Regions from separate parts of the Idiomarina sp. 28-8 genome, predicted to be linked through region 2. Evidence: predicted binding sites of a transcription regulator. Region 2 holds the regulator's gene; the other holds the start of a gene.
The links. Region 2 encodes NrdR, which represses ribonucleotide reductase genes. Its sites were predicted from a motif close to AAACACNANATNTNGTGTTT; they were not measured.
Positions count from the first base shown of each region.

Region 1: the regulator NrdR is predicted to act here: its motif matches at 10,045-10,064, upstream of nrdA (class 1a ribonucleoside-diphosphate reductase subunit alpha).

Region 1 is NZ_DF266795.1:10,448-22,659, reverse strand. Features, by position in the region: gene rpsA (30S ribosomal protein S1) at 1-1,220, opposite strand, end outside; gene cmk ((d)CMP kinase) at 1,335-2,027, opposite strand; gene aroA (3-phosphoshikimate 1-carboxyvinyltransferase) at 2,125-3,414, opposite strand; gene hisC (histidinol-phosphate transaminase) at 3,407-4,510, opposite strand; gene serC (3-phosphoserine/phosphohydroxythreonine transaminase) at 4,542-5,627, opposite strand; gene gyrA (DNA gyrase subunit A) at 5,624-8,263, opposite strand; gene ubiG (bifunctional 2-polyprenyl-6-hydroxyphenol methylase/3-demethylubiquinol 3-O-methyltransferase UbiG) at 8,413-9,144, shown strand; gene RJ32_RS14075 (HAD family hydrolase) at 9,145-9,828, shown strand; gene nrdA (class 1a ribonucleoside-diphosphate reductase subunit alpha) at 10,101-12,212, shown strand, end outside.
Region 2 is NZ_DF266794.1:56,018-68,229, reverse strand. Features, by position in the region: gene radA (DNA repair protein RadA) at 1-1,004, shown strand, start outside; gene ettA (energy-dependent translational throttle protein EttA) at 1,057-2,721, opposite strand; gene glyA (serine hydroxymethyltransferase) at 2,881-4,137, shown strand; gene nrdR (transcriptional regulator NrdR) at 4,177-4,626, shown strand; gene ribD (bifunctional diaminohydroxyphosphoribosylaminopyrimidine deaminase/5-amino-6-(5-phosphoribosylamino)uracil reductase RibD) at 4,619-5,746, shown strand; gene ribBA (bifunctional 3,4-dihydroxy-2-butanone-4-phosphate synthase/GTP cyclohydrolase II) at 5,760-6,875, shown strand; gene RJ32_RS13900 (ketopantoate reductase family protein) at 6,872-7,789, opposite strand; gene RJ32_RS13895 (MFS transporter) at 7,776-9,119, opposite strand; gene RJ32_RS13890 (peptidylprolyl isomerase) at 9,119-9,709, opposite strand; gene RJ32_RS13885 (YajG family lipoprotein) at 9,712-10,257, opposite strand; gene RJ32_RS13880 (ketoacyl-ACP synthase III) at 10,387-11,475, shown strand; gene RJ32_RS13875 (enoyl-CoA hydratase) at 11,496-12,212, shown strand, end outside.

The DNA.
Region 1 (12,212 bases), on a different contig from region 2:
CGAACGGCTTCTTCGCCAGTAGCGTTCCAGCTAATATCTGACAAGTGAACCAAACCATCAATACCGCCGTCAAGACCGATGAAGATACCAAAGTCAGTGATTGACTTGATCTTACCAGTAACTTGCTCGCCTTTATTGTGGTTTTTCGCAAACTCTTCCCATGGGTTAGGTTTACACTGTTTAAGGCCTAGTGAAATGCGACGACGTTCTTCGTCAATTTCCAGAACCATAACTTCAACAGTGTCGTCCAGGTTAACCACTTTAGAAGGATGAACGTTTTTGTTAGTCCAGTCCATTTCTGATACGTGAACAAGACCTTCAACACCCTCTTCGATTTCGACGAAGCAACCGTAATCAGTCAAGTTCGTAACACGACCAGTTAAACGATGCCCTTCTGGGTAGCGGTTTGCGATATCAGCCCATGGATCTTCGCCTAACTGCTTAAGGCCAAGAGATACACGAGTGCGTTCACGGTCAAACTTCAATACTTTAACAGTGATTTCATCGCCAACGTTTACGATTTCACTTGGGTGCTTAACGCGTTTCCAAGCCATATCGGTAATGTGCAATAAGCCATCTACGCCGCCTAAGTCAACGAACGCGCCGTAGTCAGTCAGGTTCTTAACGATACCCTGAACTTCCTGGCCTTCTTGCAAGTTTTCAAGCAGCTCTTCACGCTCTGCACTGTTTTCTTTCTCGATAACAGCACGGCGAGAAACAACAACGTTGTTACGTTTTTGATCAAGCTTGATAACTTTGAATTCTAAATCTTTGTTTTCCAGGTGCGTTGTTTCACGTACTGGACGTACATCAACCAGTGAACCAGGCAAGAACGCGCGAACGCCGCCTAAGTCTACTGTAAAGCCACCCTTAACCTTACCAGAGATAATACCGATAACGGTTGCATTGTCTTCGTGTGCTTTTTCCAGTTGCAGCCATGCTTCATAACGCTTCGCTTTTTCGCGAGACAGAATGGTTTCGCCAAAGCCGTCTTCAACTGCATCAAGGGCTACGTCAACTACGTCGCCGACGCTGACTTCTAATTCACCTTCTGCATTACGGAATTGTTCTGCTGGAATCGCGCTTTCTGATTTAAGGCCGGCATCAACCAGGATCAAATCTTTTTCGATAGCAACGATAGTACCTTTAACAATGGAGCCCGGGCGTGTTTCAACTTCCTTTAGGCTTTCTTCAAATAATTCTGCAAAATTTTCTGACATAGTAATTAACTTCGCTTATAAATAAGACGTCCACTGAACTTCCGTATACAGCGGGGTTATTAAAATAGTCTGTTCGCTTCCTTACAACAGACGCCTAATTAAGGTCACCTGACCCTAGCTAGTCTTTGAGAGTTTGCTGTGCGCAAACGTCAATACTTGTTCCAACACGTCCTCTATGGACGTATCAGTGGAATCCAGATACAACGCATCCTCAGCTGGCTTAAGAGGTGCCACCGAGCGATTCGTATCACGATCATCTCTTTCTTTAATTTCGTTCACTAATTGATCAATATTAGCATCAAAACCTTTTTCCTTCAATTGCCCAAAGCGTCGTCTTGCGCGCTCTTCGGCAGAAGCCGTTAAAAAGATTTTGGCATCGGCATCAGTGAAAACAACAGTTCCCATATCACGGCCGTCGGCCACCAGACCCGGAAGCTCTTTAAACCCACGCTGGCGGCGCAGTAGAGCTTCTCTGACTCGTGGTAAAGCCGCTATTTTTGACGCCATATTACCCACTTGCTCGGTACGGATGGTCATGGTCACATCCTCGCCTTCAAGAATAATATGTGTCAATGAGCGTTCCTCTTCTGCTTCAAACTTCACATCCAGGTGCGCCGCCAAAGCCACCAGGCTTTCTTCATCTTCCGGCGTAAAATCATGGTGCAAAGCCGCTAATGCCAGTACGCGATAAATTGCGCCACTGTCCAGCAAGTGCCATCCTAGCTTTTCAGCCAATAATCGACTGATAGTTCCTTTTCCTGCCCCACTCGGCCCGTCAATCGTAATGACTGGAATATGAGTTGTCATAAAATCCTCTAATTGCTCTGCATTACGCAGCATTTAGCCGCGCAATTATACGCATTTGTAAAAAAATTGCATTAATCAAAGTCAGCGAGTCTAAGAGTTAACTGTGACAGAGCCGTGAAAACTCGGAAAAATAGTCGGGATAGGTCTTTGCACAACAACCGGGATCATTGATTGTCACTCCAGCGGAGGAAAATGCTACTAACGAAAAGCACATTGCCATGCGGTGATCGTCATAAGTATCAATTGCAATATGTCGCCAGTGTTTCAGCGGTTCAATGCGGAGAAAGTCCTCGCCCTCATCGACTGTGGCACCGAGCTTTCGCAGCTCAGTTGCCATAGCATGAAGGCGGTCGGTTTCTTTAACCCGCCAGTTTGCGACATTACGAATTGTCGTCGGCTTATTTGCGAATAAAGCCAGTAGCGCGACTGTCATTGCCGCATCGGGAATATCATTAAAGTCCTGGTCAATGCCCTGTACACTTCCTGTGCCGGATACGGTCATGCTGTTTTTATGGTAGCTCACTGACGCGCCCATGGCTTCAATGACTTCGGCGAAGCGTTTGTCGCCCTGAATCGAGTTTTTACCAACACCGATAATCTCAACCGGACCTTTACCTAACAGCGCGGCAGCCATCCAATAAGACGCAGCACTGGCATCGCCTTCGACCCAGTATTCTCCGGGCGACTGGTAGCATTGCCCGCCAGGAATAGCGTAGCACTGAGGAGAGTCTTCTTTTATCGAAATGCCAAAGTCGGACAGCATTTGCAGTGTCAGTTCAATGTAAGGTCGTGAAACCACATTCCCTTTTAATGTCAGGGTTGAATCACCGGGCAGTAACGGCAGTGCCATCAGTAAGGCCGAGATAAACTGGCTGGATACCGAACCATCAATTTCAAAGTCACCCGGCTTTAAACCAGAAGTCATTTCTAACGGAGGGAACCCAGTCTCCCCCAGATAATTAACTCCTGCCCCACGAGGCTGTATAGCATCAATTAAGTGCTTTACAGGTCGCTCATGCATTCGGGCATCACCTTTTAACACTACCGCTTGGTGTTCGTTTTTTAATGTTGCCGCTAACACAGCTATGAGCGGCCGCATTGCCGTGCCGGCGTTTCCCAGATAGAGCTCAGAAGCCGGTTTATTCCACCCCCCTCCTAAACCATTTACCCGGGTAATGAGTTTGTCATCTTCAAAGCTCACTCCCAGTGCATTAAGAGCTTCACGCATGCGGCTGGTGTCGTCGCTAACCAGTAAATTATGTAAGATGACGGGAGTCTGGCATAAAGCAGCCATAAGCAATGCCCGGTTAGCAATGCTTTTTGAACCGGGTAAGGTGACAGTACCGCGACAATGCTGTCGCGGCTCTAAATGAATAGAATTAACCACGCAGCTTTTTCATTGCCTTAATAAAGGCCTGGTTTTCTTCAGGCAGGCCAATGCTGACACGTAAATGATTAGGCAACTCATAGCCGCCAACAGGACGTACAATAACGCCCTCATGCAGAAGTTCGTCATAAAGCTTCTCAGCACCGGGCCCAACTTCTATGGTTAAAAAGTTACCGTAAGATGGAATGTAGTTAAGTCCGGACTCTTCACAAAACTCAGTTAATAGCTGCATACCCTGAGCGTTTAGTTCAACGGCTTTTTGCAAATAAGCGTGATCATCTAATACGACTTCAGCAGCTTTCAGCGATAACGAATTCATGTTGAATGGCTGGCGAATGCGGTTAAGCACATCGGCAACGCTCTCATGGCTTACCGCATAACCTGCGCGCAAACCCGCTAAGCCATAAGCTTTAGAAAACGTCCGGCTAACCACAAGATTAGGATATTCTTTTATCCACTCTACCGATGGCGCACGCTGGTCTTCCGGCACATACTCGTAATAGGCTTCATCCAGAACCACAATAATATGCTGCGGTATTTTGTCCAGAAAGCTTTTCAGTGCTGAGGTTGATAAAAATGTGCCCGTTGGATTATTGGGGTTAGCAATAAAAATCATCTTGGTTTTATCGGTAACGGCTTTAGCCATACCATCAAGATCATGGCCATAATCTACCGCAGGAACGGCAACGGGTTTTGCGCCAATAGCCTGAGTAACCAGCGGATACACCACAAACGCATGCTGAGAGAAAATAACTTCGTCTTTATCTGACACAAAGGTACGAGCTAAAATCTCTAAAACATCGTTAGAGCCGTTACCCAGAGTAATTTGTTGCGTACCAACCTCGTTGAGTTCTGCCAGACGACTTTTAAGGTAGTAACCGTTAGCATCGGGGTAACGCACTAAATCCGTTAACTCAGCTTCCAGCGCGGTTTTCACTTTTTCACTCAAACCCAGAGGGTTCTCATTTGAAGCCAGCTTAACCACGTGCTGCAGACCTAACTCACGCTGTAATTCAGACGTAGGCTTACCTGCCTGATACGGACGTAATTGCTTTACTCCGGGATTAACCAGTTCTAATGCATTAAATTCTGCCATAGCGATTCACTACCTTTTTTATTCTATTTATTTAGCCAAGCTTGCGCTCGAAATCAGCCATATAACTTAACAATGCTTCTACGCCTTCCACTGGCATTGCGTTATAAATACTAGCTCTCATGCCACCAACAAAGCGATGCCCTTTTAGCCCCAATAAACCTTGGTTTTTAGCGCCTTGCAAAAATTCTGCATCAAGCTTGTCGTCGGCCAATTGGAAAGGAATGTTCATAATTGAACGGTAAGCCGGATTAATATCATTTCTGTAAAAATCGGACTTATCGACAAAATCATATAAAAGCTGTGCTTTATGCCGGTTGCGTTCGCCCATAGCGGTTAATCCGCCCTGAGCTTTTAGCCACTTGAATACCAACCCGGCCAGGTACCAGGCAAAAGTGTTGGGCGTGTTGTACATAGACCCGTCTTTAGCCTGAAGCTGGTAATCCATAATAGATGACACCTGCTTCTGCGGATGACCTAATAGAGACTTTTTAACAATCGCAATGGCAAAACCGGAAGGGCCAATATTCTTTTGAGCTCCAGCGTATATGACGCCAAACTTTGAGACATCCAGTGGTTCAGAAAGAATATTCGATGACATATCAGCAACAATTGGCGCTTTTACGTCAGGAATCTCATGCAGCGCAATACCATCGACTGTTTCATTAGGGCAATAATGAAAATAGGCGGCATTCTCAGACAACTTCCAGTTTTCTGGAGACTGAATTTCTTTGCCTTTAGCGCCTTCCTGAACTTGCCCGGCAACATTCACTTTAGAAACAAACTTTTCGGCTTCCCTGATAGCAAAACCAGACCAAATTCCTGTATCCAGATAATCTACAGTGGCATCCGGTGACGCTATATTTTGCGGAACCGCAGAAAACTGGCCGCGGCCACCGCCTTGCAAAAAGAGTACTTCATAGTCATCAGGTACGTTTAACAGGTCGCGCAGGTCTTGCTCGGCTTCACGTGCCATGTGGACATAAACAGGGTCGCGGTGAGAAATTTCCATCACCGATACGCCCTGCCCATTCCAGTTCAGTAACTCTTCCTGAGCTTGTTTCAAAACGTCGACCGGCAACATTGCCGGTCCAGCAGAAAAGTTAAACAACTGACTCATGACTCGTCGGAACCTTCTTGATTTTCAATATTGTCTTCAGCTGCGGTTTCACCTTCTTCAGCAACAACCTCGCCGTCAATTAACACTTCATCTTCATCAATTTCGTCAATACGCTGTAAGCCAACCACTTTTTCATCATCAGCGGTGCGAATTAAGCGCACGCCCTGAGTGTTACGACCAACAGTAGAAACCTCGTTGACGCGAGTTCTTACCAGAGTGCCTTTATTACTGATAAGCATGATTTCATTGCCATCAATAACCTCCATGGCGCCTACAACTGAACCATTACGCTCACTGACCTTAATAGAGACCACACCTTTGGTAGCGCGGCTCTTAGCTGGGTATTCACTTAGCGGCGTACGTTTGCCGTAACCGTTTTCAGTCACGGTTAATACATTCGCTTCTTCCTCTTCGTATTCGCGAGGAACAATCAGTGATACAACACGTTGCCCTTCTTCTAAGCGAATACCACGAACACCTGTTGCGGTACGACCCATTGAGCGCACTTGCTCTTCAGCGAAGCGCACCACTTTACCGGCGTCAGAGAACAGCATAATTTCGCCGTTCCCGTCAGTGATATCAACACCAATCAGCTCGTCGTCATCAACTAGGTTCAGTGCAATGATGCCGCCGTTACGAGGACGTGAGTACTCTGGTAATGGCGTTTTCTTGATGGTTCCTTTGCGTGTTGCCATAACAACGAACTTATCTTCCGGATAGTCCCGTGTTGGCAAAATAGCGGTAATACGCTCATCAGCTTCAAGCGGCAACAAGTTCACTATTGGTTTACCACGAGACGCACGGCTAGCCAGCGGCAACTGGTAAACTTTCATCCAGTAAATACGGCCACGGGTTGAGAAGCACAAAATGGTGTCATGCGTGTTCGCTACCCACAGTCTTTCTATAAAGTCTTCGTCTTTCATCTTAGTGGCGGCTTTACCTTTACCACCACGACGTTGCGCTTCGTACTCAGTCAGTGGCTGATACTTCACATAGCCTTCGTGAGAAAGAGTCAGAACCACGTCTTCTTCGTTGATTAAATCTTCCATGCTGATGTCGTGTGCAGCAGCAGTAATGTCCGTTTTACGCTCATCGCCGAAGTTGTTACGTATTTCTACCAGTTCTTCACGAATCACTTCCATCAGGCGCTCTGAACTGTTCAGAATATGCAGCAGTTCAGCAATCTGTTCTAGCAGACCTTTATATTCATCCAGAATTTTTTCGTGTTCTAAACCGGTCAATTTGTGCAGGCGTAAATCAAGAATAGCCTGAGCTTGTTCTTCGGTCAGGTGATAGTTGCCATCGCGAATGCCGTATTCTTCTGGCAGATGATCAGGACGTGCAGCATCAACGCCGGCAGTTTCCAGCATTGAAGCAACATCACCCAGCTGCCATGCGCGGGCAATTAGACCAGCTTTAGCTTCAGCAGGCGTTGGTGAACGACGGATAAGCTCAATAATTTCGTCAATATTAGCCAGCGATATCGCCAGACCTTCCAAAATATGAGCACGTTCACGCGCTTTACGTAACTCGTAGACTGATCGGCGCGTAACCACTTCACGACGATGACGGACAAAACAATCCAGCATATCGCGCAGGTTAAACAAACGCGGCTGGCCTTTATCCAGGGCAACCATGTTGATACCAAACACAACCTGTAACTGGGTATTAGCGTACAAATGGTTAAGAACAACTTCGCCAACATCGCCACGACGGATCTCAATAACGATACGCATACCGTCTTTATCAGACTCATCGCGCAAGGCACTTATACCTTCAACGCGTTTTTCTTTAACCAACTCAGCAATTTTTTCAATTAAGCGAGCTTTATTCACCTGATACGGAATTTCCGTAACAATGATGGTTTCTTTACCCGTTTTCTCGTCAACTTCAATTTCCGCCTGAGCGCGCAAATGAATACGGCCACGACCGGTTTTATACGCTTCGACAATACCGCTACGGCCAGAAATTGTTGCCGCTGTCGGGAAGTCCGGCCCCGGGATGTATTCCATTAGCCCTTCAACATCAATGTCCGGGTTATCAATCATGGCGAGTGCACCATCGACAACTTCGGTCAGATTATGAGGCGGGATGTTTGTCGCCATACCAACGGCAATACCAGAAGAACCATTAACTAACAGGTTAGGTACACGGGTAGGCAGAACGTCAGGAATACGCTCGGTACCATCATAGTTGTCTACAAAATCAACCGTTTCTTTATCTAAATCGGCAAGTAACTGATGCGCAATTTTCGCCATGCGAATTTCGGTATAACGCATCGCTGCGGCAGAGTCGCCGTCAACCGAACCAAAGTTACCCTGGCCATCGACCAGCATATAACGCAAGGAGAAATTCTGTGCCATACGTACAATAGTGTCGTAAACAGCACTATCACCATGTGGGTGATATTTACCAATGACGTCACCAACGACACGAGCTGACTTTTTATAAGGTTTATTAAAGTCGTTGCGCAATTCACTCATTGCGAACAAGACTCGTCTGTGTACTGGCTTCAGGCCATCACGAACATCTGGTAAAGCACGCCCAACAATGACGCTCATGGCATAATCGAGGTACGAGCTTTTTAGTTCGTCTTCGATATTTACCGGTGACACTTCTCTGGCTAGATCGCTCATAGTTTATTCCCTAAATATAGATCCGCATATTCATTGTTATTTTGATCCAATCATTGTACCCATCCCAAACGCGTCTCGCACCCTCTTTTTCTTATTCTTTGCCTGAGGTAGACTAGCCGCGTTATCCATCTCTTAAAGACGCATAATCTATGACCACCAGTCGCTCTAAAAGTGAACAAAAAAACGTCGATCCGGAAGAGATCGCAAAATTTTCAGCCCTGGCCTCGCGCTGGTGGGACCCCGATGGAGAATTCAAACCCTTACATAAAATAAACCCCGTTCGACTAGGGTTCATTGAAAACCATACTGACGGCCTATTCGGTAAAAAGGTACTGGATGTCGGCTGCGGCGGTGGGTTACTCAGCGAAGCTATGGCTGAACGTGGTGCTCAGGTTACGGGGGTTGATTTAGCCGAACAGTCATTAAAAGTGGCACGTTTGCACGCATTAGAAAGCGGCCGTCAAATCGACTACCAATGCATTGCTATTGAAACTCTGGCGGATCAGCAGCCAGCAAGCTTTGATGTGGTGACTTGTCTGGAGATGCTGGAGCATGTACCTGACCCTAAAGCTATTGTAAAAGCCTGTGCTAAAGCACTAAAACCTGGCGGGAAGATCTTTTTTTCCACGCTAAACCGGAATGTAAAGTCTTGGCTATTAGGTATTGTTGCCGCTGAGCATGTTTTAGGCTGGGTTCCCAAAGGAACTCATCAGCATCAACGTTTTATCAAACCATCAGAGCTACTGCGTATGACAGATGCCGCCGCGTTAGAAGATATCGCCATTAATGGTCTTATCTTTAATCCACTGAAAGGATTTGTTCTTTCAGAAAAAGATGTTGATGTGAATTACATTATCGCTTTAAAGAAGCCGGAGTCATAAATGGCCTCATCAGACAGGAATTCTCCGGTAAAGGCGGTATTGTTCGATTTAGACGGCACGCTGCTTGATACAGCCCCAGATCTGGGTGCTGCACTGAACGCTGTATGCGAACAATACGAACGCCCTGCTATTACGGCTGAGGTGTTTACGCCAGTCGCGTCGCATGGCTCCAGAGGTATGCTGCAGCTAGCTTTTGCCAATGAGTACAGCGACATGGAAGCCGAACTCAGGCACGCTTTTCTCAGTGCTTATAAACAAAATATAGCCACTCATACGCAACCCTACCCTGGGGTTTTGGAGCTACTTGCCGTGCTGCAGCGTGAATCTATTCAAGTTGCTATAGTCACCAATAAGCCAGAGCGCCTAACCCAACAATTATTGCCTCACTTCCCGGAGTTTGAAGCTATTCGTGTGGTCGTAAGCGGTGATACCTTAAGCGTAGCAAAGCCTTCGCCGGAACCTTTATTCTATGCGGCTGAAAAGCTGGGAATAGAACCTGCCGACTGTCTTTATGTCGGAGATGCGGAACGGGATATCGAAGCTGGTCGCAATGCCGGCATGGTTACTGTGCTTGCTGAATATGGTTATATTAGCAATGAGGATCAGCCGCAACGCTGGCAAGCCGACTATCATATCGCCTCACCACTGGAGTTACTGAAGTTACTAGCTATTGATAATTCTTGATCTATAAACATCTTTTAAAAGATCAAAAAAATATATAGCAAGATTACCAGCGCAAACTCACGCCAAACAAAGGCTGACAAAAAATCAAGATTTCTAAATCAAAATTATTCCTGTTTTTGCCCGTAAATTTACTTGATCGAAGTGGCAGTTAGACCTAGCATACTCTTCATTCCCAAGACACTAGATATTGTGTAAATATCGCCCTGTACAACTAATAAGCACAATATCTTGTGGCTACAAACATATAACAAAAAGCTAAGAGTCGGCGCAAAATGAACGAGCAACTTTATGTCACTAAACGCAGCGGCGAACGCGAACCGCTAAACCTCGATAAAATTCACCGGGTTATCATGTGGGCCGCTGAAGGTCTTAACAATGTTTCAGCTTCTCAGGTCGAAATTAAGTCTCACATTCAGTTTTACGACGGTATTAAAACCGAAGATATCCACGAGACCATCATCAAAGCTGCAGCTGATTTAATTTCAGAAGAAGCGCCCGACTATCAATATATGGCTGCGCGTCTGGCTATTTTCCACTTGCGCAAAAGGGCCTACGGTAAGTTTGAGCCACCGCGTCTTTACGACCAGGTCAAAAAGATGGTTGCAGAGCATCGCTACGATGAGCACCTGCTGGAAGACTATACTGAAGCAGAATTTGACCAGATGGACGAAATTCTGGATCACTGGCGTGACATGAACTTCTCGTACGCGGCCGTTAAACAGCTAGAGAACAAATATCTGGTTCAAAACCGGGTTACCGGCGACATCTATGAAAGCGCTCAGTTCTTATACATTCTGGTAGCGGCTTGTTTGTTTGCCAACTACCCGAAAAGCACTCGTATGGACTACGTTAAACGTTTCTACGACGCCGCTTCTGAATTCAAAATCTCGCTACCAACACCTATTATGTCGGGTGTGCGCACGCCTACGCGTCAGTTCAGCTCCTGCGTTCTGATTGAAGCTGGCGATAGTCTCGATTCTATTAATGCCACTTCAAGCGCCATCGTAAAATACGTATCGCAGCGTGCCGGTATTGGCATTAACGCAGGGCGTATTCGCGCTCTGGGCAGCCCGATCCGTAACGGTGAAGCCTTCCACACAGGTTGTATTCCGTTCTATAAATATTTCCAGACAGCGGTAAAAAGCTGTTCGCAAGGTGGTGTTCGTGGTGGCGCCGCTACCCTGTTCTACCCGCTTTGGCATCTGGAAGTTGAAAGCTTATTGGTACTGAAAAACAACCGCGGTGTTGAAGAAAACCGGGTTCGCCATCTGGATTACGGTGTGCAGTTTAACCGCACCATGTACCAGCGTCTGATTAAAGACGATTACATTACCTTGTTCAGCCCGTCGGATGTGCCAGGCCTTTACGACGCATTCTTTGAAGATCAGGACGAATTTGAGCGTTTGTACCTTCAGTACGAGCAGGATGAAAGCATCCGCAAAAAACGTATTAAAGCCATTGAGTTGTTTGGTTTGTTTATGCAGGAACGCGCCAGTACTGGCCGTATCTACGTACAAAACGTTGACCACTGCAACACGCACAGCCCGTTCGATTCTAAAGTTGCTCCTATTCGTCAGAGCAACCTGTGTCTTGAAATTGCGTTACCAACTAAGCCTCTAAGTCATGTGAACGACGAAGAAGGTGAAATTGCCCTTTGTACGCTGTCGGCCTTTAACTTAGGCAAAATTGAAAACCTGGGCGAGTTTGAAAACTTAGCCGACTTAGCCGTTCGCGCACTGGATAGCCTGCTGGACTATCAGGAATACCCTGTTCCGGCCGCTTATAATGCAACAATGAACCGTCGTACTCTGGGCATTGGTGTGATTAACTTTGCTTACTACTTAGCTAAGCACGGCGTTAAATATTCAGACGGCTCTGCAAATGGTCTGGTTCATCAGACCTTTGAGGCAATACAGTATTATCTGATGCAAGCGTCAATGAATCTGGCTAAAGAAAGAGGTGCGTGCCCTAAATTTAATGAGACCACCTACTCTCAGGGCATTATGCCAACCGATACCTACAAGAAAGACCTGGATAAGGTTTGCGATGAACCTCTGCATCTGGACTGGGACAAGCTTCGTGCCGACATCAAACAACACGGCATGCGTAACTCCACGTTATCAGCGTTAATGCCTTCTGAGACATCGTCGCAGATTTCTAACGCGACTAACGGTATTGAACCGCCTCGTGGTTTTGTCAGCATTAAGTCGTCAAAAGACGGTGTCACCAAACAGGTAGTTCCTGATTACGAAAACTTAAAAGACAAGTACGAGCTGTTATGGCAAATCCCGAACAACAAGGGATACCTTGAGCTGGTTGGTATTATGCAAAAGTTTGTCGACCAGACAATTTCTGCGAACACCAATTACGACCCAAGTAAATTC
Region 2 (12,212 bases):
CTGCATTATACGTTACCGGCGAGGAATCTCTGCAGCAGGTGGCAATGCGGGCGCAGCGGCTTAACCTGCCGACGAATAAACTGCGTATGTTGTCCGAAACCTCAGTGGAAAGCATTTGCCAGCTGGCTGATAAAGAAAAACCTGCCATTATGGTCATTGATTCCATTCAGGTGATGCATATGGCGGATATTCAGTCGGCACCGGGCAGCGTATCTCAGGTGCGCGAATCAGCCGCGTTTTTAACGCGTTACGCCAAACAAAAAAATGTCGCCATTATTATGGTCGGACACGTGACCAAAGAAGGACATCTGGCCGGGCCAAAAGTGCTGGAACATTGCATTGACTGCTCTGTACTTCTGGATGGCTCATCAGATTCCCGTTATCGCACTCTGCGTGGCACCAAGAACCGGTTTGGTGCGGTAAATGAACTCGGAGTATTTGCGATGACAGGTGGTGGACTGAAAGAGGTCTCGAATCCATCGGCGATATTCCTGCAACGCGCGGAAGATCAAGGCAATGGCTCTGTGGTGATGGTGATCTGGGAAGGTACCCGACCTTTGTTGGTCGAGATTCAGGCATTGGTAGATTACTCGGCTCTTGCGAATCCTCGGCGGGTTGCGGTAGGACTTGAAGCTACGCGTCTTGCACTGTTGTTGGCCGTTCTGCACCGGCATGGCGGTTTACAGGTATCGGATCAGGACGTTTTTGTGAACGTCGTTGGCGGAGTGAAGGTATCTGAAACCTCTGCGGATTTAGCTTTATTATTAGCTATAGTGTCGAGTTTCAAAGGCGAACCTCTGGCACGTGAGTTAATCGTGTTTGGCGAAGTCGGGTTAGCCGGCGAAATACGCCCGGTACCTAATGGTCTGGAGCGTTTAAACGAAGCGGCTAAGCATGGTTTTAAAAAAGCTATTGTACCTATTGGTAATAAGCCCAAAACCTCGCCCAAGGGTATGGAAGTTATTGGGGTGAAAAATCTTCAGCAAGCGCTGGATGTCATGTAATTCGGAAATAAAAAAGGGGAGCGATAAAGCTCCCCCTTTGCTATTCAGCTTATTAACCAATAGGTTTGTATTTAATGCGGTGCGGCTCCATAGCCTGTTCACCGAATTTTTCTTTCATATAAGCTTCGTAATCGCTGTAGTTACCTTCGTAGAATACCACTTCACCTTCGTCGCGGTAGTCCAGAATGTGAGTAGCAATACGGTCAAGGAACCAACGGTCGTGCGAAATAACCATCACAGAGCCCGGGAATTCCAGAATCGCTTCTTCCAGTGCCCGCAGGGTTTCCACGTCTAAATCGTTGGTGGGCTCATCGAGTAACAAGGTGTTGCCGCCGGCTTTTAGCAGCTTGGCTAAATGCACACGGTTACGCTCACCACCAGACAGCTCGCCAATACGTTTTTGCTGGTCGGTACCACGGAAGTTAAAGCGACCAACATAAGCCCGGCCGTTAACTTCAAAGTTACCAATTTTCAGAATGTCGTTGCCGTCAGTAATTTCTTCAAAGACGGTTTTGCTGTCATCCATGTTGTCACGGAACTGATCAACACTGGCTAACTGCACGGTTTCGCCCAATTCAACTGAACCACTGTCAGGTTGTTCCTGCCCGCTAATCATGCGGAATAAAGTGGATTTACCCGCACCGTTTGGACCGATAATACCAACGATAGCGCCTTTGGGGACGCTAAAGCTTAAGTTATCAATGAGCTGGCGCTTGCCGTAAGCCTTGCTTATAGCGTTAACCTCAATAACTTTATCGCCTAAGCGAGGGCCTGGTGGAATAAACAGTTCGTTGGTTTCGTTACGTTTTTGGTAATCGCCACTTTGTAGTTCTTCAAAGCGGTTAAGACGTGCTTTGCTTTTCGCCTGGCGGCCTTTCGGGTTAGTACGTACCCATTCCAGCTCTTGCTTAATAGTACGCTGGCGTGCTTTTTCAGAACGCTCTTCCTGCTCCAGGCGCTTTTCTTTTTGCTCCAGCCAGGAGGAGTAGTTGCCTTCCCACGGAATGCCGTAACCACGGTCCAGTTCAAGGATCCAGCCCGCAACGTTATCAAGGAAATAGCGGTCGTGGGTAATCGCAACCACAGTACCATTGTAGTCGTGCAGGAAGCGTTCAAGCCAGGCCACCGATTCTGCATCCAGGTGGTTGGTCGGCTCATCTAGTAACAGCATGTCAGGCTTCGACAGCAACAGGCGGCAAATGGCCACACGGCGTCTTTCACCACCTGACAAGTTACCGATTTTTGCATCCCACTCCGGCAGGCGCAGTGCGTCTGCAGCACGCTCAAGAATGTTGTCGATATTATGCCCGTCTTTTGCCTGCAACAAGGCTTCAAGCTCACCTTGCTCTTTTGCTAAGGCGTCGAAATCTGCGTTTTCGTCGGCATAAGCGGCATAAATTTCGTCAAGCTTAGCGAAGGCCTCTTTTACATCTGCCACAGCCTCTTCAACGGTTTCTTTCACCGTTTTATTTTCATCTAACTGAGGTTCCTGAGGCAGATAACCAATTTGGATACCTGCTAACGGACGGGCTTCGCCTTCGTATTCATTATCAACACCCGCCATAATGCGTATTAAGGTCGACTTACCAGCACCGTTAACGCCTAAAACACCAATTTTGGCGCCGGGATAAAACGACAGAGAAATGTCTTTTAAAATCGTTTTCTTGGGGGGAACAACTTTGCTCACCCGCGACATTGAATAGATATATTGCGCCATAGCGACGTAAAATCCTTCTTATCAACAAAAAAGTTACTGCATAGTTTACTGTTATTTACGGACATCCCCAAACTTTGTTGTGCTGAACTAGGCACTCATTTGTGTTTTAAGGTAAAATAGCGGGCAAATTAAGACCATTTAATGATTTGGAGAGCTGTAATGCTGAAATCTGAGATGAACATTGCCGACTTTGACGCGGACTTATGGCAGGCGATGCAGGGTGAAGTTGAACGTCAGGAACAACACATTGAGTTGATAGCATCGGAAAACTACACCAGTCCGCGGGTAATGCAGGCTCAGGGGTCACAACTGACCAACAAATACGCAGAAGGCTATCCGCACAAGCGTTACTACGGCGGCTGTGAGTTTGTTGATAAAGTAGAAGACTTGGCTATTGAGCGGGCAAAAGAATTGTTCGGCGCCAAGTATGCAAACGTACAACCGCATTCCGGTTCTCAAGCCAACACCGCTGCCTTTATGGCAATGATGGAAGCCGGCGATACCTTTCTTGGTATGAGCCTGGCTCACGGCGGTCACTTAACACACGGCTCTGGTGTGAACTTTTCGGGCAAACTTTACAATGCGGTTTCATACGGCCTGGATGAATCCACCGGTGAAATTGACTATGCCGAAGTTGAAAAGCTGGCGCTGGAACATAAACCGAAAGTTATCGTCGCAGGTTTCTCTGCGTATTCAGGCATTGTTGACTGGGCAAAATTCCGTGAAATTGCCGATAAAGTTGATGCTTATTTAATGGTTGATATGGCGCACGTAGCGGGTCTGGTTGCTGCCGGCGTTTATCCGAATCCTGTACCTTATGCTCATGTTGTCACTACCACTACGCACAAAACTCTGGCGGGTCCTCGTGGCGGTTTGATTATTTCCGGCAGTGACGACGAAAAGTTACACAAGAAATTAAACAGTGCGGTATTCCCGGGTAACCAGGGGGGGCCGCTGTGTCACGTTATCGCTGGTAAAGCGGTGGCTTTTCAGGAGGCGTTGCAGCCAGAATTTAAAGACTACCAAAAGCAGGTGTTAGTGAACGCCAATGCCATGGTAAAAACCATGCAGGCGCGCGGTTACAAAATTGTGTCGAACGGCACTCAGAATCATTTATTCCTGGTCGACCTTATCGACAAAGATATTACTGGTAAAGACGCCGATGCGGCTTTAGGTAAAGCGTTCATTACCGTTAACAAAAATGCGGTTCCTAATGACCCGCGTTCACCTTTTGTCACTTCAGGTCTGCGTTTAGGCACGCCGGCAATTACTCGCCGCGGCTTTAAAGAAGCTGAGGCTGAGCAGGTCGCCAACTGGATTTGCGACGTGCTGGATGACATTGCTGACGAAAGCAAAATTAATGAAGTTCGCGAGCAAGTAAAAGCGTTATGCGCTAAGTTTCCGGTTTACGGTTAATTGCTATCAGTTGTAGAGCGCACATAAAGGAGTCAGGCAATGCATTGTCCATTTTGCGGCACACAGGATACTAAGGTTATCGATTCGCGATTGGTTGCGGATGGTGCCTCGGTTCGTCGCCGGCGTGAATGTAATCATTGCAAGGAGCGCTTTACAACCTTTGAAACCGCTGAGCTGGTTATGCCGCGGGTTATCAAAACTGATGGTTCCCGCGAACCATTTAACGAAGATAAACTCCGAAATGGATTGCTGAGAGCGCTGGAAAAGCGGCCTGTGAGTCTCGAGTTGATGGAGCAGGCTATTAACAAGATTAAATCCAGTATCCGGGCAACCGGTGAGCGTGAAATAAGCAGTAACTTCGTCGGCAGTCTGGTAATGGAAAATCTCAAGCAGATAGACAAGGTTGCTTACGTTCGTTTTGCTTCTGTTTATCGCTCGTTTGAGGACATTCGCGAATTTGGTGAAGAAATAGCGCGCCTTAATGACTGAGTTAAACCCGCAGTACTTTGACCATCAAATGATGCACCGTGCGTTAATGCTGGCACGGCGTGGGCTGATGACGACCAGGCCGAACCCTGCGGTTGGCTGTGTCATTACTCTCGGGACTGAAGTTGTTGGTGAAGGCTGGCATCATCAGGCTGGCGAACCTCACGCTGAAGTACATGCTTTGCGCGCGGCAGGGCAAAAAGCTAGGGGCGCAACGGCTTATGTCACGTTGGAGCCATGCAGTCATATTGGTCGTACACCGCCTTGTTGCGATGCGTTAATTGAGGCCGGAGTAAAACGTGTTGTGGTTGCCATGCAGGATCCAAATCCACGGGTCAGCGGTAATGGTATTCAGCGTCTGAAAGCTGCGGGTATTTCTGTGGACGTCGGTGTACTGCAATCGGCTGCGGAGAGTCTGAATCCGGGGTTTATTTCCCGAATGACACGACAACGTCCATGGGTAACCCTAAAAATGGCAACCTCACTGGATGCAAAAACGGCGTTGTCAGATGGCCGCAGTCAATGGATAACGTCCTCTGCTGCCCGCAGTGATGTGCAGTTTTTTCGGGCACAGGGCGATGCCATACTGAGTGGTGCCGCAACGATTCTGGCTGACGATCCTAAATTGACGGTGCGTGTTGACCAGTGGCCAAAATCAAGGGCACTGCCTGAGCCATTAAAACAGCCGGTACGTATTATTATTGACAGTCAGCACCGGGTGAATGATGAGGCCAGAGTTTTTGACTCTCCGGCGCCGGTTTGGTTAGTGCGCACAACTCCCGGTAAACCCAGTCGCCACCCACATTGTCATGAATTAATTATAGCCGCAGACTCTAACGGTAAAGTGAGTCTGCCGGCACTTATGGTTGAATTGGCTAACCGCGAAATTAACCAGCTATGGACTGAGTGTGGGGCAAATTTGGCGGGCGCTCTTATTCAGCAGCAATTATGCGACAGATTGATGATTTACAGTTCGGGTCAGTTATTGGGTCATCACGGACGTTCGGTTATCGACATGAACGAGCCGTTGAATTTAGCTTCAGCACCAAGATTTAAAATTATTGATCGTCGGCAGGTAGGCCCAGATCAACGCTTGGTAGCAGTACCTCATACACAAGATTAAAGGGTAAAGCGTTATGTCACTGCATAGCACAGAAGAGATTATCGAAGATATTCGTCAGGGTAAAATGGTTATCCTTATGGATGACGAAGACCGCGAAAACGAAGGCGATATCATTATTGCAGCCGAGTGTGTGACGCCGGAAACCATCAACTTTATGGCGCGTTACGGTCGTGGACTAATTTGCTTAACGCTGACTGAAGAACGCTGCGAGCAACTGAACTTACCGTTAATGGTGGATAAGAACAACGCACCATACGCAACAAGTTTTACTGTTTCGATTGAGGCTGCTGAGGGTGTAACCACAGGTATTTCCGCGGCGGACAGAGCGAAAACCGTGCTGGATGCTGTGAAAAAAGACGCCAAGCCCGAAGATTTAGTCATGCCGGGACATATTTTCCCGTTAAAAGCGAAGTCGGGTGGGGTATTGAACCGTGCAGGCCATACTGAGGCGGGTTGTGATCTTGCGCGTTTAGCTGGTTTTGAACCAGCCTCCGTTATAGTGGAAGTACTGAACGAAGATGGCACCATGGCGCGCCGCGCTGATCTTGAAGCTTTTTCTGAAGAGCATGGTATAAAAGTCGGCACCATTGCCGATTTAATCGAATATCGCTCGATACAGGAAAAAACCATAGAACGGGTGGCTGAATGTAATTTGCCTACGGCATTTGGCAAGTTCCGGTTAATCACTTATCAGGACACTATTGATGAACAGGTACATTATGCTCTTGTTCACGGTGATCTCTCGCAAGATAAAGCGACTAACGTACGAGTTCATTTGCAGGACACCTTCCACGATACCTTTTTAACGGAGCGTGCAGCAAAACGCAGTTGGCCAATTCAGAAAGCTATGTCCTATATTGCTGAACACGATGGTGTGCTGGTTATTATTGGTCGTCAGCAGACGCCGGAAAGCATCATTGCTCAGGTGTGTGAGTTTGAAGCTCAGGACAAAGGCGAACACAAGCCAACGACGTCGGCGTCAAATGCGTCCCGGAATGTCGGTTTAGGCTCACAGATTCTGGCAGACTTGAACATTCATAAAATGCACTTAATGAGCTCGCCAAAACGTTACTCTGCACTGTCAGGCTTTGGCCTGGAAGTGGTCGACTTTATTGAAGATAAAGACTAACCGCCGTAACTTCGTTGGAATTCATCAAGTAGTTGCTGGTGAGTCGGTGTGGCAACACCCGCCGTCTTACCAGCGTTAATTAAATAACCGGTTAACTGCTGTATCTCGGTACGCCGTTGTTGTTGAATATCCTGCAGCATTGAAGAGTGGTTTAAGGCTGTTTCCTTTGCTACAAAAAGTACCTCCTTATAGCATTCCTCAGTTGTCAGCGACACGTTTTGACTCTTGGCTACAGCAACGGCTTCTGCCACAAGGCTGTATACTTGTGTCTGCCAGTTTTCCTTCAGTAATTCGCCATTTGCGCACTGATGAACTGCGGTCAGCGGATTAATAACGCAATTAATAATGAACTTTAACCAGCGCCTCTGACTGAGATCTTGTTCCAGAGTAAGCGGAGGAAAAGCCTGTTGCAGGACCAAGCCTGGGTCAAAGTCCGTCGGCTGATTCCGGACTGCAGGGCCAACTTCCAGCCAGCTTCGGCCTGCCCCGCGGTGTTCTATACAAAGCTTGCCATTCTCATTTCGGCTTATCACTGCTCCATGAGTTGTCACCAATGGGTGTAAATTAAGTTCTTTTACCGGCTCCGGAAGTTCCACCATACCGTTGTGGCTTATTATTATGGGCATGGTTTTATTAAAGCCATGCAATGTCGTTATGCGTTGCAAGGCCTGAACCACATCAAAGGCCTTAACCGCAACAACGAACACAGTATTTTCGGGCAAAGGTTGTGTAATAACCGGAGCACTGCAGTCAGCCTTAAATTGCTTGTGTGTGACTTGCCAGTTTATTTCTCGCGGTCCGCTCTTTCGCGGTAGTACCGACACAATCTGGCCGTGTTCCAGCAGAGCGCCACCAATAAGCCCTCCGATGGCTCCGGGGCCAAGAATTACCCAGTTCAGGTTAGCCTTCGTCACGTTTTCGCTCCAGCTCGGCTATGGGTTTACGAATTACCCAGAGGAAGATAAGACTGGGAATGACCATTAAAGCGGTTACCACAAAGAATAGTGCCCAGTTACCATCCATATAATCGACAATTTTTCCGCTGGAGGACGACAGTACGGTTTTTCCTAAAGCCCCCAACGATGCCATTAACGCATACTGGGTTGCAGTAAAGGTTCGGTTACAAAGTAAACTGATAAATGCAACGAAGGCGACAGTTGACCAGGCACTGGTGAAGCCATCAATTAAAACCGCGCTTAGAAAGAGGTTCGTATCCGGGCCTACCAGAGCAATCCACGAGAACATCAGGTTAGAGGAGGCCATGGCTATACCGCCTATGAGCAGGCCTTTAATTATGCCCAGTCGTAAATTGACGGCACTGCCCAACAGAGCAAAAACAATCGTCACCCACCAGGTAACCAATTTTGAATAGGTGCCGATTTCGGCATTAGTAAAACCAACTTCTTTATAGAAAACAATCGACATTCGACCCAGAAAAGCTTCGCCAATTTTAAACAAAAAGATAAAAGCCAGAATTGAAAACGCCAGCTTAACGCCGTTGCGGGAAAAAAATTCACCAATGGGCTGAATAACAACAAGATTGACTCTTTCTTTCATTGCCGGCCAAAAATGGGTCAGTTTTGTCTTTATGGTCGGGTCCTGATGATAAGTGGTACGGCGCACAAAAAGTACGACGGCGGCAAGGACTAACATGATGCAGCCCAAACCGAAATACGCGTGCTGCCATTGCCAGTTTATACCATCGACAAAAAAGAACGGCAGGGCGCCTAAACCGCTGTAACCTGTCCACCACCCAGCGGTTGTCATTGCTGCGCCGGCGCTTTGCAGGCGGCCTTCGGTTTCCGCAAAAGACTCGATTCGGTAGGCGTCAATGGCAATATCCTGAGTTGCAGAACTTACCGCAATGCCCAGAGCAATTATTCCGGCCAGATGCAGGTTGCTGGTGATATCGAGGCTGGCCAATGCGAAACAGCCTCCGGCAATGAGCATCTGGCAGAGAAAGATCCAGCTTCTTCGTTGACCCAGCCAGCGCGTGAGCAGCGGTAGCTTGAAGTTATCGATAAGAGGCGCCCATAAAAAATTTATGGAGTAGGCGCCAAAAACCGCGCCGAAGTACCCAATTACCGAGCGGGTAAGCCCTACCTCCTGCAACCAGGCGGACAGCGCCGAGCCAATCATCACCCACGGAAACCCGCTGGCAAGACCCAGAACAAAAATAACTAAAACGCGGGGCTGTTTGTAGACTTTAAGGTCTTGCCAAAAAGTTGGTTTGGTTAAAGCCATTAGTTTTGAGGAACAACCTCTATGCGTTTTAAAATAGGTGGGTCGACAGGTACATCGGCCCAACCAATATCATCGCTGTAAGCCTGAGACTCTAGTTCCGCCATAGCTTCCAGTACATCTAAGCCATCCACAATGCGACCAAAAACAGTATATCCCCAGTCACCATCGTCGGGATCTAGTGAGCTATTGTCATTTAAATTAAAGAAAAACTGGCGGGTAGCAGAATGAGGACCGCGCTCACGAGCCATGGCAACGGTGCCATATTCGTTCTTTAAGCCGTTACCAGACTCATTTACAACTTTCTCGTAAGAAGGTTTGTCCTGAAAGTCTTCGTCGTAACCTCCGCCCTGAATGACAAAGTCCGGCACCAGACGATGAAATATGGTGTCGTTGTATTGTGCTTTTTTCACGTAGCGGAAAAAGTTTTTAACGGTTAACGGCGCGGCATCGCGGTTAAGTTCAACCGTAATGTCACCCATAGAGGTGACTAATTTAACCCGGGGGAATGGGTTGTCCGGCTGAATCTCAGTGTGCCCGACGCTGATAAAAAAGGCCGCGGTAATGCCAATAAAGTATTTAAGGAATGTCATGGCTAAAAATCCTCTTGTTCACGTATACGCAGCTTAGGGTCATTGGCAATTTCCGTGAGTACTGAGTTCAACAGTTGATTAAACTGACGTTCTATAGTTGCCTGAGCAGGCTTCAGACCACCGCTCGAATTATAGGTTCCCGAATAAAAGTTACTGTACCGACGGTTCCCTCTGGTTGCCTCTACGCGGATAGTCACACTGTGCTCCAGTTCGTATTTCACTGTATGAAGCGTTGCGTCAATCAACGCCTTTTCAATGGTGACATGCCAGGTAAGCCCGTTGTTGTCTGAAGCTCCTGTAACAGGCTGTAAAGCCTCTTCGATAATGTCGGTTAAAGGCCTTTGAGCGGGCGCAAACTGGGCCTTATCTTCATCTTTTTTATGACGGTACAGATAAGAGTAGGAACGTCGGTCGTCGACTTTTAGCTGATTAATCTTAGCACTGAGTTTATCAGTAACAGTGTCAGAGCTGATAATTAATGGATCAGGCTGGCTCTGACAGGCGCTGAGAATAAGTAAAAAACCTGCTGCTAATATTGTTCGGAACATTGGAGTTATCCTTTTTTCTGGCGGTCATTCACCTGACGTCGATTCGTGCTATCATACGGTGAAACCGTATTGTCATAAAATACCTTACCATTATGACGATACTAGCCGACAGAAGTAAAAGGTTTTGCCGTGACTAAATTTGCTGAAATTACCGGTTGGGGAAAATGTCTGCCACCGGCTGTAATGACCAATGATGATCTTGCCACTTTCCTGGAAACTTCGGACGAGTGGATTGTTTCTCGAACGGGCATCTCCGAACGTCGAGTAAGCCATGTCGGCACATCCGAGTTGGCGACGGTTGCTGCACGCAATGCCCTGGCTGCTGCCGATTTAGACCCCAACGAATTGGATCTCATCATTGTCGGTACTTGTACTGCAGATGAACTTATTCCTAACGTCGCTTCTAAAGTACAGCAAAATATTGGCTCAAAAAGTGCGGCAGCGTTTGACCTGAATGCAGCTTGCAGCAGCTTTTTATACGCTATGCATGTTGCAACTCAAGGCATAAAAACCGGCGCACATAAAAAAGTTTTGCTGATAGGTGCTGAGCGCTTAACCCGCGTTCTGGACTGGACCAAACGCGAAAGTGCGGTGTTATTCGGTGATGGTGCGGGTGCTATGGTACTTGAAGCCTCAGATGAAGAGGTTGGTTTGCTGGCCAGCCATATTAGTTGTGATGCCGATGCCCGCGACGTGTTGAGCCTGAATTTTGGCTCAAGCTTTGACCGCTTTAATTTTGACGGCATCATGCAATTTGATTTTGTTGGTCAGGAAATATTTAAACGGGCAGTGAAGGGCATGAGCTCTGCTGTTGAAAAAGTTTTTCAGGAAACCGGCATGACCACCGACGATATCGATGCTCTTATTCCGCATCAGGCGAATAAACGGTTAATCGATTTCTTAGGTAAAATGTGTAAAGTGCCGAGCGAGAAAACCGTTATTAATATTCAGAATTACGGGAATACGTCCTCAGCGACATTGCCTATTGCTTTTGCTGAAGCCGCTGACAACGGTATTATCAAACCAGGCGACAGCATTATGTCAGCCGTGTTTGGTGGTGGACTCACTTGCGGTGCCGGATTGATTAAATGGGGTCAGCGAGTCACGCCAAAACGTCCTAATCAAATGGAACTACCGGCCGGCGATAAGAGTGCGCTGGAACTGATTGTGCCAATGCACGAAGCGACTAAAAAGGCCTGGAAAAATCGCGGTCAGTAATAATTGATGGGAGACAGATTTTGAATACTGAAGAGCTCGTACAAGTTTCGCAGGATAACGGTATTGTTCGCATACGTCTGAACCGACCGGCAAAGAAGAATGCCTTCACTCAGGACATGTACACAACATGTAATGACGCGTTGAAAGCGGCAGACAACGATAGCTCGATTCATGCTGTGCTTTTTGAGTCCAGTGGCGACAGTTTTTCTGCCGGTAACGATTTAAATGACTTCTTATCAATTGAAAACTTAGACGAATCGGCACCCCCGTTTCAGTTTTTACAGACGTTGGCGCGTGCTGAGGTGCCTATAGTTGCTGCGGTTAATGGATTAGCAATAGGCATAGGCACGACGCTCCTACTGCATTGCGATATTGTTTACAGTAGTGACGACGCGGTATTTGCATTGCCATTTGTTCAGCTTGGGTTGTTACCTGAAGCCGCTTCAAGTTTGTTGTTGCCGCAAATTTGTGGTTACCAAAAAGCGGCAGAGCTGTTATTGCTTGGCGAAAGTTTTGACGCTCAATCGGCTCAACAGGCCGGGTTTGTTAATCATGTGGTTTCGCTTGAGCGTTTGCCTGTTGTGGTTGACGAAACTCTGGATAAACTTCGTAAGCAATCCAGCAAGTCATTACGAATTTCCAAGCATTTGTTAAAGCAGCCAGCGGAATCAGTAGCGGATCGCATCAGTCGTGAAGCGACGTTTTTTGCAAAAGCGTTAAGCTCAGATGAAGCTCGT